3 regions of the Thermoanaerobacterium thermosaccharolyticum DSM 571 genome follow, and region 2 is predicted to be linked to each of the others. Evidence: riboswitches for the same ligand, from Rfam matches in the RefSeq annotation. Region 2 holds a riboswitch; each other region holds the start of a gene.

Region 1 (4,833 bases), 170 kb from region 2:
TTCATGTCTTTTTACATAATTATATCATTTTTTATCGCAAATCTTAATCTCTCTATAGCTCGGTTTTTTAACTTTACTGCACTTTGATAGCCTATTCCAATCTCATTTGCGATTTCTACTAATGATTTTCCTCTAAAGAAGTACAATGATATTATCCTTTTCTGCTTTTCCGTCAGGCTATTTAATGCATCTTTCAAATTTTTTATTGAAACGCATTTAAAAAATTCCTCTTCAGGTGATAGTCCATCGCTTTCGATCAAGTCTATTATTTCATCTTCATCATCACCAGCACTAGAATTTAAGGACAGATTAGGTTTCTTCTTTCTATGCATACCCATGAAGTAAAATTTAAGCCGCATATTGGCATAACCGATGAATTCTTTTCCTTTCTTTTCATCGAACTCCTTTATTGCTAAGATTAAAACTTCTCTTCCATCTTGAAGCATGTCATTAAAATCGTCATAAGGAAATTTTTTAGCAAGTGATATCAAAAGAGGATTAAATTTGTCTAAGATTTCGACTGTGGACTTTTCATCACCGCTTTTCGCCTTAAAGCACAGCTCATTGTAGCTTATCATTGTCTACACCTCACCAAATAGTGAGGACCGGTCCCTTTCAGTGCCGCACTGTGCTTTAATTATATTATACGAACATGTGTTTTTCTAACTTCGGCTTTTGAAAAGTCTATATATGATATTGCAAAAGTTTATTGTGAAAATTACGATATTGTGATTAAAATATGAATAATTGAACTCTGACTCAATGAATCTTCCATAAATAAAATTTTAAAAACAAAAAGAACACGTATATGTTGAAGCTAATTAACATATACGTGTTCTTTTGCTTTAGCAATATACTCTTTCTTAATAATATCTCCTTGCACCTATATAGTAAGTCCTAAACCACCCGCTAAAATCATCATATGCTGCCTTCTTTGAAGAATCGCTCATATGTATCAAGCGATTGTTTCCTATGTATATACCTTCATGCGTAGGACCATTGCCTGATGTAGAGAAAAACATTATATCACCTGGCTGTAAATCCGATAAGCTGACAGGCCTTCCACCAGCATACTGATCGTATGTAGTCCTGCCGATGCTTTTTCCTGCCTGCTTATATACGTATTGGACAAAGCCAGAACAGTCAAAGCCAGCAGGAGTCGTACCACCGTAAACGTACGGTGTCCCTAGATACCTTCCTGCAATGCTAACAATACTGAGATTTGATGTACGAACATAAGCACCTCTAGATGAAACTCCACTCACAACAGTCCTGTTTAGAACAGCCTCTGTTGCAGGTCCGACTATCCCATCTGGTGATAGACCAAATTTTTTCTGCAGTGCTATCACAGCATTTCTCGTAGCACTGCCAAAAATACCATCAATACCACCTGTGTTATAACCAAGTCGATTCAGCGTTTGCTGCAAACTAACCACTGCTTGTCCTCTTGAACCATACTTTAACAGTTCCATTGCAAACGCACTTGGTGCTTGCATAAGTGTTATTGACAAAACTACTGATGCAACTAACTTTTTGTGATTCAATTGATTCCATCCTCTCTTTATGCCTACGAGGTTAGTTGACGGGTTCGGTAAAGAGCAACCCTACCGCAAAAGCGGATTCACCCCAAAAATATCCCCCGTTCTTTCGATTAGGCATTTTTTTTAATAAATTTAATAAAAAATTTATATTTTTAATAATTACTTAATATTATACAGGCAAAATTAATCGATGTCAATTGCATACCATATTTTACCTGTAGTATAAAATTGTACATGGATATAATAATTATTGAAGTATCAAAAATGAGGTGTTAAAACATGCGTTCAATGTGGAAAGGTGCCATAAGCTTTGGTTTAGTTAGCATACCAATAAAGCTCTATGCAGCTACAGAAGACAATTCAGTGCATTTTAGGCAGCTTCATAAAGACTGTAAATCTCCTATCAAATACGAAAAAATCTGTCCTGTCTGCAATAGGCAAGTGTCAGACGAAGAAATAGTCCGAGGTTATGAATATGAACCAGGAAAATTTGTCATTATCGATGAAGAAGATTTAGAGAGAATTCCTAAGTCCACAGTTAAAACGATAGATATTCTTGATTTTACAGATTTAAATAAGATCGATCCAATCTATTTCGATAAAACATACTACATTGCTCCGGATGAAATAGGTGCAAAGCCCTACGTCCTTTTAAGGGACTCAATGAAAAAGCTAAACCGTGTGGCAGTTGCACGTGTAGTAATCAGATCAAAGCAAGATTTGGCCTGCATAAGAGTATACAATGACAACTACATGGTATTAGAAACAATGCACTTCCCTGACGAAATAAGAAGTACAAATGAACTTCCACCAATTCGCAATGTAGATCTGCACGAAAATGAGGTAAAGATGGCTATAAAGCTTGTGGATACTCTGACATCTGATTTTTCTCCTGAAAAATACGATGACAACTACAGAAAAGCCCTGATCGAAATAATCGAGTCGAAAATTCAAGATAGAAAAATTGAAATACCTGAATCGCCAAAGGAAGAAAATGTCCTTGATCTTGTAAGCGCATTAAAAGCCAGCATAGAATCGGTAAAGAGCGAAAATACACCAAAAAAAGCTAAAAAGAAAAAGGGTGCTTAAGTTTATGTCCATGATGGATGAAAAAATTCCACCTATGCTGGCAGTATCAGGCCAAGTATTTGATGACCCAGATTGGCTGTATGAGATAAAATGGGATGGTTCAAGGACTCTGGCATTCCTTTCATCTACAACGAGACTGCAGGATAGAAGACTTGTGGATGTAAGTCATCAATTTCCAGAACTCATGAAGCTAAACAAATTTATCAGGGCTAATGAAGCAATACTTGATGGTGAATTAATAGTCTTAAAAGACAATAAGCCAAGTTATAGAAGCATAATGATGCGCAAACACCAGCAAAACAAACTAAAAATAGATTTTATGAGCAAGTCTTATCCTGCCATATTTATTACTTGGGATATACTTTATGTTGATGGAAAAGAGCTTTTGAATCGGCCGTTAATTGAGCGAAAGCAAATGTTAAATAAATTTGTAAATGAATGCAGCATAATGCGAATATCAGACTTTATATTTGAACATGGTAAGACTTTATTTGAAGAAACTGATAAAAAACGACTGGAAGGTGTTATGGCCAAAAAAGCAGACTCAAAATATTACTTAGGAAAAAGAAGTAGTCTGTGGCAAAAATTCAAACACCACATAGTACTAAATGCTGTAATATTAGGTTATAGGATAGACAAAACTGCGTTAGTTTTAGGCCTTTACAACGAGGAAGACAAACTTATACACATTGGTAATGTAGAATCTGGAATATCGCAAAAAGAATTATCATCGTTTTTAGATGTCGCCAATGATCTGAAGGTCAACCCTGAATTTTACGGTCTTGGCATTAACAACGTCCAGTGGATTATGCCACTAATTGTATGTAAAGTTAAATTTATGGAGTGGTCAGAGAATTTCAAAATGAGAGCACCATCTTTCTTAGAATTTGCCTTAGATGTGAAACCTACCGAATGCAGATTCATGTAAACTAATTGAAATATGCACTATATTGATTTAAAATAAAATTATAAACGTACAAGGGGGATACTTTCAATTGGCATCAATAAATAAAAAGCGCATTTTGCTCGTACTAATTACATTTTTATTTTTAATCGCATGTCTTGTAGCGCGATTAATATGGCTACAAATTGTCATGGCCCCAAAATATTCACTGGCCGTCAAAAATCAGACAACATCTAAGATAGTATTAAAGCCACAAAGAGGAATTATTTACGATGCGAATGGAAATATCCTGGCCACTAATGTCAGCGGCGGTGATGTATATGCTGCACCAAAGAATATAAAGCATCCAGATAAAATTGCAAATCAGTTGTACAGTTTATTGGGAATGAAAAAAGATTCACTGTATAAGCTTCTAAACAATAAAAACTCGGAGTGGACTGTACTTAAAAAAAATGTTCCACTGGACAATATAAATAAAATCAAAAAGCTGAATCTTGTAGGTATTTATACTGAAGATACAAGTATTAGAAGCTATCCAGACGACAATCTATTATCGCAGACGCTTGGATTTACAGGAACTGACGGAAATGGACTTTATGGACTTGAATATTCATTTGACAAGTATCTAAAAGGCATCCCTGGTCTAGAGATAGCAAATACTGATGAAGTTGGTCACGTCATAGGACTTCCTGAAAAATTATACAAACCTGAAAAAGGAGATGATTTGGTCCTTACTGTAGATTCTGTAATTCAAGGATACGCTGAAACTGCCATTGAAAAAGCTTATGAAACATACAGCCCAGCCAATGGCATCACAGCCATAGTGATGAATCCAAAAACAGGCGATATCTTAGCCATGGCCAATATACCTGACTTTAATCCAAATGAGCCAAATAAGGTCAGCTCTCTTGACACATGGTCAAATCCGGCTGTGTCTTATCTGTACGAACCAGGCTCAGTATTTAAAGTCGTTACAGCCTCTGCGGCCCTTGAAGAATCTTTAGTCACACCAAATGAACAGTTTTACGATCCTGGATACTACATTGTGTCAGGTCACAGAATAAATAGCTGGACAAAATTAGGAAATATCGATTTTTCACAAGCAGTGGCAATGTCTAGCGATACAGTATTCATGAAGATAATCGTAGAAAGGCTTAAATTAAATACATTGTACAAGTACATAAACGCCTTTGGATTTGGAAGCCTAACTGGAATACAGCTTCCAGGCGAAGCATCAGGCATGATAATACCAGAAAAAAACGTTCACCCCGTAGATCTAGCCTCTATGTCTTTTGGACA
Region 2 (4,833 bases):
AGTGCACCATCAAACAAATCGAAGTAAATGCTGAATATGGCTGGAACGACTATTGGTGCTACTTTACTTATTAAATCCATTATTATAAATGCTGCAGTAATATTGCCAAATAACCTGGCTGCCAATGACAACGGTCTTGTGAACATATCAAGTACTTTCATGGGAAAATTAATAGGCATCGGTTCAAAAAATGATTTTGCATATCCTTTTATACCCCTCGCCTTAACAGATGCAATTATGACTACTATGATAGACATAATAGCCAGTGCTGATGTGGCACTTAAATCTTTCGTTGGAGGTGTTAATCCAAATAAATCGATAGTATTTGCCAATATTAAATACAAAGCCACTGTTCCAAGATAAGGTGCAAATGATGACCAATACTCACCAAGGGCATCTTTAGTAAATGAATTTAAGCCATCTACTATAGTTTCAACAAAATTCTGCACACCTGTAGGAACAAGTTTCCAGCCTCTTGTAACGATAAGTGATGCTATAGTAAGTATGATCATTATTATCCACGTTACTACAACTGTTGTCGTCACAGGAATACCGCCTAAAATAGGGATTGTAAATACTACCGACTGTCCTATCTCCACTCGTATCACCCCTTTCTCTCATTGATAACTACAATTATAATACTTCAGAATGTAAATTTCAAATATTGTTTTCATAATTTGAAAACTTCATTATTTTGACAATTATCTATCTCTTCCGTCTTCCATTTTAATTGTGATTCAACTTATTTATATCGTCTGTTGACGCAATCACAACCAAATTATCGCCTTCCATTATTATATCGTCAGCAGAAGGAGTAATTTTAATATTATTTCCCCTTTTTATCGCAATAATATTTAAGCCAAACCTTTGTCTTAGTTTCAACTCATTCAAAGATTTGCCTATCCAGTCTCTAATGGCTATTATTTCAACGATGTTGTACTCTGGCGAGAGCTCTATAAAATCAAGTATATTCGATGATATGAGACTGTAAGCTAATTTTACTCCTGCTTCCTTTTCTGGAAATATGACTCTATCTGCGCCAATTTTAAGCAATACTTTTGCATGAAGTTCATTCTGCGCTTTTGCTACGACTGTTTTTACACCAAGCTCTTTTACCATAAGTGTAACCAAAAGGCTCGTTTGTATGTCTGTTCCAGTGCCTATTATTGCAACATCAAAGTTTCTTACACCTAAAGATCTTAGGACTTTTTCGTCTGTCGCATCAGCCTGTACTGCTCTAGTTACGCTATCTGAAATGTTCTGAACTAATTCTTCAGAACTATCTATTGCAAGCACATCACATCCAAGTGTATACAGCGTCTTTGCAACACTTGACCCAAATCTTCCTAAGCCTATTACTACAAATTGCTTTCCACTCACATTTTGACCTCCTAACCGATCAGTACATTGCCCTCAGGGTATTTCATCACCGCATTTGTATTTGCATGTTTGCGAACTAGCGCATATATAACTGTCAACGGCCCCACTCTTCCTGCATACATTGTCAATACTATTATTATCCTTCCAGTAATATCTAGATGCGGCGTCAAACCCATTGTGAGACCTACAGTGCCAAACGCTGATATAACTTCGTAGAAAATTGGCAGAAAGTTTGCTTTCTCAAATACTGATAAAAGTAAAACATCAAAAAGCACTATAAACATACTTATGCAAACAACTGAAAGTGCCCTATATACTTCATCTTTCGGAATTCTTTTGTCTAGTATTTCCGTATCTTCTCTGCCTTTTATTACTGACAACAGAGTCATTACGATGACTGCAAACGTTGATGTTTTTATACCACCACCTGTAGAACCAGGTGATGCACCTATAAACATCAATATGACTGTAAAGAAATTTGAAGCATCTGTCATCTTTGCAATATCAATGGTGTTAAATCCAGCAGTCCTAGGCGTTATAGATGCGAATAATGATGATAGTACTTTCCCTTTAAATGAAAGGTATTTCATCGTTTCAGGATTGTCATGCTCTAATAAATAAAATATTAAAGCACCGACCACGATTAAAATTGATGTCGTTATGATTACAACTTTTGAGTGTAGAGAAAACTTTTTAAAATATCTTTTATCGATTATCTCATACTGCACTGTAAATCCTAAACCGCCAAGAACGATCAATGCCATTATCACAAAATTTACAATGAAGCTTTCAGTGTACTGCGTCAAACTTTTAAAATTACCAAAAATATCAAATCCAGCATTATTATAGGCAGATACTGAATGAAATATCCCTTTAAAAATCCCTTCCCAAAGTCCGAATTGAGGAATAAACTTAAATGATAATAACGCTGCGCCAATGCCTTCAATTACAAATGTGCTTATAAGTGCATATCTTATAAGCCTAACTATACCTTGCGGTGTCAGAGCACTCATGGCTTCCTGCATAACAAGCCTTTCTTTGAAAGTTATTTTTTTACCCATTATCATAAATAAAAGGGTTGCAAATGACATAAATCCCAGTCCGCCTATTTGTATGAGAAGCATAATAACCGTCTGACCAAACCTAGACCAATATGTTCCAGTATCAACTACTACCAAGCCTGTAACACATGTTGCTGATGTTGCTGTAAACAAAGCAGTTGTAAAATCAGTCGTGTTATTATTTCTCGAGGATATAGGGAGCATTAGGACAAATGTTCCTACTAATATTACTGCAGCAAACCCTAAGGCAAGCACCTGTATCGGCGTTATAGTGCTTAAAGTATGCTGTACTTTTTGCCTTACAGTCATTTCTTCATCTCCAAATATAATGCTCAATTATTGAAATTTATTTTCCACGATCTCATTAATAGTAGAAATGCTTTATGTTTATCCAGCATCATCTTTTTTAGCAATCATTGCAATTTCCCCCCAAAAATATAAAAAACCTGAAGTCTTCAAGTTTTTTAACTTCTCCCTTAAAAGCCTACGAGGTTAGCTGTCGGGCTAGGATTTAAGAGAACTTAACCCTATTCTTTCGAATTTCGCCCCAGTTATTGGGCCCCCCGTTTCCATTGGAATTAGGCTTATTTCATTACCTTAATTATACAACCGGTACTTTTCAATAGCAAATGTCAATCACACATCATATAACTTCATTTTTAATCAAATTAACTGATATTTAACGAATACACTGAATAATTCTCCATTATCGTCATTAATCTTCAATTCTTTTATTGTCCTCAAGAATAGAATCTAAATAGGTGTAGATATTATCTACACCTGTTTTCTTCAAAGATGAAAAAGGTACAATTTTACCTTTATCGACTTCAAGTGTCTCAGATATGACATTTAGCGACCTTTGAATTTCTTGCCTATTCAGCTTATCTGACTTTGTGGCAACAACAACATAATTTAAATTTCTATGTTTTAAATAATTCATCATTAGAACATCATCATCTGTGGGCTTATGCCTGATGTCTACAAGCATTATTGCCCCTTTGAGATATTCTGAAACATTTAAGTAAGTCTCAATATTTATTGACCACTGTTTTTTCATTTCTTTTGAAACCTCAGCATAGCCATAGCCAGGAAGATCAACTAAGTAAAATGAATTATTTACAAGGTAAAAATTAATACCTTGCGTCTTTCCCGGTTTCTGACTAACTCTTGCGAAATTTTTCCTGTTAACTATGGTATTTATAAAGGATGATTTGCCTACATTCGACCTGCCTATTACAGCAATTTGTGTTAGCCCGTCATCTGGATATTGGTTTTTATTGTATGCAGCAACTTTGAGCTCTATTGATTTGATTTTCATCTGAATTCTCACCTACTAACGATATTTTTAAGACTTCATCGATATTTGACACAAACTTGAATTCCAACTTCTTCTTGACACTTTGCGGTATCTCGTCTAAATCCCTTTTATTATCTGCTGGTGCAATTATCTTAAGTATACCGGCCCTGTGGGCAGCCAAAACTTTTTCCTTTAAGCCGCCAATAGGCAATACTTTTCCGGTCAGTGTGATTTCACCTGTCATGGCTATATCACCTCTTACCGGTACCTTTTTAATGGCTGAAACCATCGCTGTCACCATTGTTATGCCAGCAGACGGACCATCTTTTGGTATTGCGCCTTCTGGCACATGGATGTGTATGTCCAGGTTTTTGTAAAAATCTTTATTTATACCCAATGTATCAGCATTAGATCTTATATAGCTGAATCCTGCCTGTGCAGATTCTTTCATGACATCTCCTAATTGCCCTGTCAACGTAAGTTTTCCTGTCCCAGGCATAGTAGTTGCTTCAACTGTAAGCGTGTCACCGCCAACTCTAGTCCATGCAAGGCCAGTAACCATGCCTACTTTGTTTTGCAAGTTTGCTTTGTCTATCCTAAATAGTGGCTTTCCAAGGTATTTTTGCAGATTTTGTTTCCCGACTTTTATTGACTTGGCTTTATCTTCCACTATAGTTTTAATGGACTTTCTTACAACTTTTGCTATATTCTGCTCTAACGCCCTCACACCCGCTTCCCTTGTGTACTCTGATATTATGCCGATGATAGCTGAGTCTTGTATCTTTATAATTTCATCAGTTGCTCCGTGTTCTTTTAATATTTTGGGAACCAAATGTTCTTTTGCAATGTGCAATTTTTCTTCTTCCGTATATCCAGATATATATATGACTTCCATTCTGTCAAGAAGTGGAGCTGGTATTGTGTCTAATGTATTAGCTGTTGTTATAAAAAGCACCCTTGACAAATCAAATGGCAAATCAATGTAATGATCCCTGTATGTAGAGTTTTGCTCTGGATCCAAAACTTCCAGCATTGCTGATGCTGGATCACCCCTAAAATCAGAACTCATCTTGTCTATCTCATCCAAAAGAAAAA
Region 3 (4,833 bases), 240 kb from region 2:
GAAAATAGGGAATTTTTTTCTGCAACACATGAAGAAATAAAGAATGGCGCCACGACAGATGTATATTTTTTAAGAACTCAGGATATTTTAAAACACTTAGGAATCGATGGGAAAGTCGTTACAGCAGAGATATTTGCACGAAAAAATGGAATTTTTGCAGGCTTGCCAGAAGTAAAAAGTGTTTTGAAAGATAAAAATATTGAAGTATGGTCTATAGATGAAGGAGAAACATTTGAACCTAAGGAAACAATCATGAGAATCATTGGACCTTACAATGAATTTGGGACATATGAGACCGTCATATTAGGGATACTTGCAAGCTCTTGTGGGTGGGCAACTGCAGCAAGAGAGTTAAAAGAAGCTATTCCAGATAAACCGCTCCTTTGCTTTGGCGCAAGACACGTACATCCAGCGGTAGCACCTGTTATGGAAAGAGCTGCACTTATAGGTGGGGCAGATGATGCAAGCTGCATACTAGGAGCAAAACTTGCTGGAAAAGAACCGAAAGGGACCGTCCCACATGCAGCATTTCTGATTGCCGGTGATACACTGCCTATAGCAAAAGCATACAGTGAAATAACGCCTGATGATGAGAAAATAACTATCTTAGTTGATACATTTAAGGATGAGATAGAGGAATCATTAAGAGTTGCTGAATATCTTGGTGATAGGTTATACGGAATAAGGTTAGACACACCGTCAGAAAGGGGAGGCGTTACAGCCAGCCTCGTTTATGAACTAAGACAGAGGCTTAATCAAAAAGGATACAATAACGTCAAAATTATTGTGTCTGGCGGGCTTACACCTGAAAGAATAAAAGAACTTGCATTAAGTGGTGCAGATGCATTTGGCGTTGGAAGCTATATATCAGACGCTTCACCAATAGATATGACTATGGATATTAAAGAGGTAGAAGGAGAACCTATTGCTAAAAGAGGCAGAATTCCTGGAAGAATAGAAAATAAAAAATTAAAGAGAATAATATAATCAAGCAAGAAACTTCTTCTTGCTTGATTTAATATAATTTATTTTTTGCCGTAATATAAGTTTATGTAGTCGTATAAAAAAGTATTGACACAAATTAAAAAACATTATATAATGACTATTGTGTTAGCGATGAAGACGCGCGGGGGTGGCGGAATAGGCAGACGCGTACGTTTGAGGGGCGTATGGAGTTATCCGTGCGGGTTCAAGTCCCGCCCTCCGCACCAAAATATGAAAAAGAAATATTTTACATAAAAAATAAGCCATTAAGGCTTTTTTTTTATGTTTATTACCACTTTAGCATTATAAGTGACATAAATATAATAGTTATAATAGTTGTAGATGTTATAAATATGGACGCAAGTTTTACGTTTAAATTTCTCTCATCTGAATATATTACTGCTACTAGTGCTGTTGGCATTATTGAGCCTAGCATTATGGCTTTAATTGTCATTGAAGTTGTGCTGAAGAAAAGTGGCAGTGTAATAAACAATATTATACCAGGTATGTACTTTATAATAAGGCCTTTTACAAGTGATACTATTTCGTCTTTATCTAGATTAAAATCAAGGAAGTATCCGATTACGAAAAGGGCTAAGGTAGTATTTGGCAGTGAAATTTGTTCTACAAGATTAACGATCAAGCCGGGAAATTTGAATCCAGCTATATTCAAAATAAACGAAATAATGTATGTATCAAATGGAATGAAGTACAAGATTTTTTTGAAAACTTTTTTTATATCCAATTTATCATTTTCTGAAAATGCATATGCTATAATATAAGCAATCCCAAAGACGTTAAATGAGTTACCCATGTCAAACATAGCAATGTGTAAAAGTCCATTATTTCCATATATCTGTTGAATAAAAGGAAATGCAAAAAGGCCGATGTTATACCCACATAGTGAAATCATAAGCGTGCCTTTAGTTTCTCTTTTTAAGTTTGTTTTTTTTAAAAATTAAAAATCCCATTAGAAAAGTAATAATGCCTAGGATAAATCCAAAAAATGTTAAAACAAATAAATTGGTGTTTACTTTTGTAGTAAAAAAGACTTTTGCAATGCTGGCAGGTAGAGTTATATATATGATAAAGTTATTTAATACCTTTCCAGTCTCACTCGGTAAAAATTTCATCTTCTTTACTGCATAGCCTAAAAAAATTACTATAATGCTTATTGATATTTTTTGAAGTATGATTATCTGACTCATCTGGATCCCCTTTCTGTGTTGTTAAATAAAATTATACTATATTATAACGATTATTTACATAGATTGTAACAAATTTATTAAATTATTATAAAATATATTAAGGAAATATTAAAAAAATCTTAAAAAATTATTATGAAAACATTGACTTTAGTAATAATGTTTGATAAAATAAAAGAAACTTGTACATATTAGCAATCTTGCCGAATCCTATTTAGGTACGGAGGATTTTTCATGTTTTGGGGTTAATCTGCTATAAGCAGTAGGGATACCTTCTTATTCCGCACCCGTCAACTAACTCCGGAGGCAAAAAGGAAGGAGATTAGCTATGAATAGTCGATTAAGTAAATTAGTTTTTGGTGTATCCGTTTTCGGAATGACACTTGTAGGTTCTTCAATGTTGACGCATGTTTACGCAGACAATCTTGGAACTGGCATTGTGATTGGAAATAGTGTAAATATCAGAAGTGGTGGCAGTTTATCATCAAAAGTAATAACTCAATTAAATTGGAATGACGTTGTCACTGTACTTGGACAGGAAAATGGCTGGTACAATATAAAATTATCTAATGGAACTGTTGGATGGATATATGGGCAATACCTTTCTTTAAGATCATCATCTAGCACAGTGTCTAGAGGGGATGTTGATAGAAGCGTTGTTTTAAGGCTGATAGACTTTGGTAAGAAGTTTTTAGGGACTAAATATGTCTATGGTGGTGAATCACCTTCTGGATTCGATTGTTCTGGATTTACGCAATATGTTTTTAAAAGTGTTGGCGTAAATTTGCCAAGAATGGCCGATGATCAAGCGACGGTTGGCACATATGTAGACAGAGGAAATTTACAGCCTGGTGATTTGGTGTTTTTTAAGACATTAGGTAGCAGCATAATAAATCATGCTGGGATATACATAGGAAATGGAGAATTTATGCATGCCTCATCAGGTGCAGGAAAGGTCATGATCAGTTCACTTAAAGATGACTATTACAGCACTCACTATGCGACAGCCAGAAGAGTCATACAATAAACTAAAGTTTTGTTTAAAGATTGAGAAAAGACACGTTGATGTGTCTTTTTTTAGTGGAATATTTGCGAATTTCTACGCAATCATTTTATTGACTATTGAAGTTTATTAATATATTATTATATATTGTATAAAATTTGCATTTATGTGGAAGGAGATAACCTAAATGGGGTTTGTAAGAGATGATATAAGGAACGTAGCTATAATAGCACATGTAGATCATGGCAAAACTACATTAGTAGACGGCATGCTAAAGCAGAGCGGCATCTTTAGGCAAAATGAAAAAGTTGAAGAGAGAGTAATGGACTCAAATGAGCTTGAAAGAGAAAGAGGAATTACTATTCTTTCAAAAAATACTGCCATTAGGTACAATGGTGTAAAGATAAATATAGTTGATACGCCTGGGCATGCAGATTTTGGCGGTGAGGTAGAACGGGTACTAAAAATGGTTGACGGTGTATTATTACTTGTAGATGCTTTTGAAGGACCAATGCCTCAGACCAGATTTGTATTGAGCAAAGCTTTAGAGCTTAATTTAAAGCCTATTGTAGTTGTAAATAAAATCGATAGGCCAGATGCTAGACCTGAAGAGGTAATTGACGAAGTGCTTGATTTATTTATAGAGCTTGGTGCCGATGATGATCAAATTGATTTTCCTGTTGTATACGCATCTGCTAGGGAAGGGGTTGCTAAGTTAAATTTGAAAGATGAGTCAGTGGATTTGCGCCCACTTTTTGATACAATTTTAAAGGAAATTCCGGCACCAGAAGGCAATATAGATGACCCACTGCAACTTATTGTTACGACACTTGATTATGACGATTATATTGGAAGAATCGCTATTGGAAAAGTTGTAAGAGGCAAAATCGTATCAGGTGAAAATGTCGCCATATGTAAAAGAGATGGATCTGTACAAAATGTAAAACTGAGTAATTTATACCAATATGAAGGCTTAAAAAGGGTTCAAGTTGAGGATGCCTTGCTGGGTGATATAGTGGCTGTATCAGGTATAAGCGATATAGAAATAGGTGAAACTATAGCGGATCCTGAAAAACCTGAGCCGGTTGATTTTGTCGAAATAGAAGAACCTACAATTTCAATGACTTTTGGAGTAAATACTAGTCCCTTTGCAGGAAGAGAAGGCAAGTATGTTACATCTAGACACCTTAGAGAAAGGCTATTTAGAGAGCTTGAAACAAATGTTGCATTAAGGGTTGAAGAAACTGAAACGACAGAAGCATTTAAGGTATCTGGACGTGGTGAGCTACATCTATCCATTTTGATAGAAACCATGAGAAGAGAAGGTTATGAGCTGCAAGTATCTAAACCTACTGTTATTATAAAAGAGATAAATGGCGTCAAGCATGAGCCTATAGAGCTTGTGACGATTGATATACCTGAGGACTTTATGGGAGTAGTTATGGAGAAGATGGGCTCTAGAAAAGGGGAGCTTATGGACATGCATACATTAAAACCAGGCACATTAAGGCTTAAATTTAAAATACCAACAAGAGGCCTCATAGGGTATCGCTCTGAATTTCTTACAGATACAAAAGGAAATGGGATAATGACGTCTGTCATATATGATTATGAACCATATAAAGGTGATATACCCACAAG

The links. A riboswitch is a leader RNA that binds a small molecule or an ion and turns the genes downstream of it on or off. The one in region 2 is predicted to bind cyclic di-AMP.
Region 1: another riboswitch for cyclic di-AMP. It lies ahead of TTHE_RS03550 (C40 family peptidase); the one in region 2 lies ahead of TTHE_RS04415 (TrkH family potassium uptake protein).
Region 3: another riboswitch for cyclic di-AMP. It lies ahead of TTHE_RS05490 (C40 family peptidase); the one in region 2 lies ahead of TTHE_RS04415 (TrkH family potassium uptake protein).

The regions. Positions count from the first base shown of each region.
Region 1 is NC_014410.1:722,216-727,048, reverse strand. Features, by position in the region: gene TTHE_RS03555 (sigma-70 family RNA polymerase sigma factor) at 12-578, opposite strand; gene TTHE_RS03550 (C40 family peptidase) at 864-1,544, opposite strand; cyclic di-AMP (ydaO/yuaA leader) riboswitch at 1,551-1,668, opposite strand; gene ku (non-homologous end joining protein Ku) at 1,821-2,630, shown strand; gene TTHE_RS03540 (ATP-dependent DNA ligase) at 2,635-3,558, shown strand; gene TTHE_RS03535 (peptidoglycan D,D-transpeptidase FtsI family protein) at 3,626-4,833, shown strand, end outside.
Region 2 is NC_014410.1:895,497-900,329, reverse strand. Features, by position in the region: gene TTHE_RS04425 (F0F1 ATP synthase subunit A) at 1-599, opposite strand, end outside; gene TTHE_RS04420 (potassium channel family protein) at 727-1,380, opposite strand; gene TTHE_RS04415 (TrkH family potassium uptake protein) at 1,392-2,777, opposite strand; cyclic di-AMP (ydaO/yuaA leader) riboswitch at 2,908-3,036, opposite strand; gene yihA (ribosome biogenesis GTP-binding protein YihA/YsxC) at 3,157-3,759, opposite strand; gene lon (endopeptidase La) at 3,716-4,833, opposite strand, start outside.
Region 3 is NC_014410.1:1,132,816-1,137,648, forward strand. Features, by position in the region: gene TTHE_RS05475 (nicotinate phosphoribosyltransferase) at 1-987, shown strand, start outside; tRNA gene TTHE_RS05480 (tRNA-Leu) at 1,127-1,211, shown strand; gene TTHE_RS05485 (AEC family transporter) at 1,274-1,897, opposite strand; gene TTHE_RS14570 (AEC family transporter) at 1,908-2,192, opposite strand; cyclic di-AMP (ydaO/yuaA leader) riboswitch at 2,381-2,512, shown strand; gene TTHE_RS05490 (C40 family peptidase) at 2,518-3,216, shown strand; gene typA (translational GTPase TypA) at 3,380-4,833, shown strand, end outside.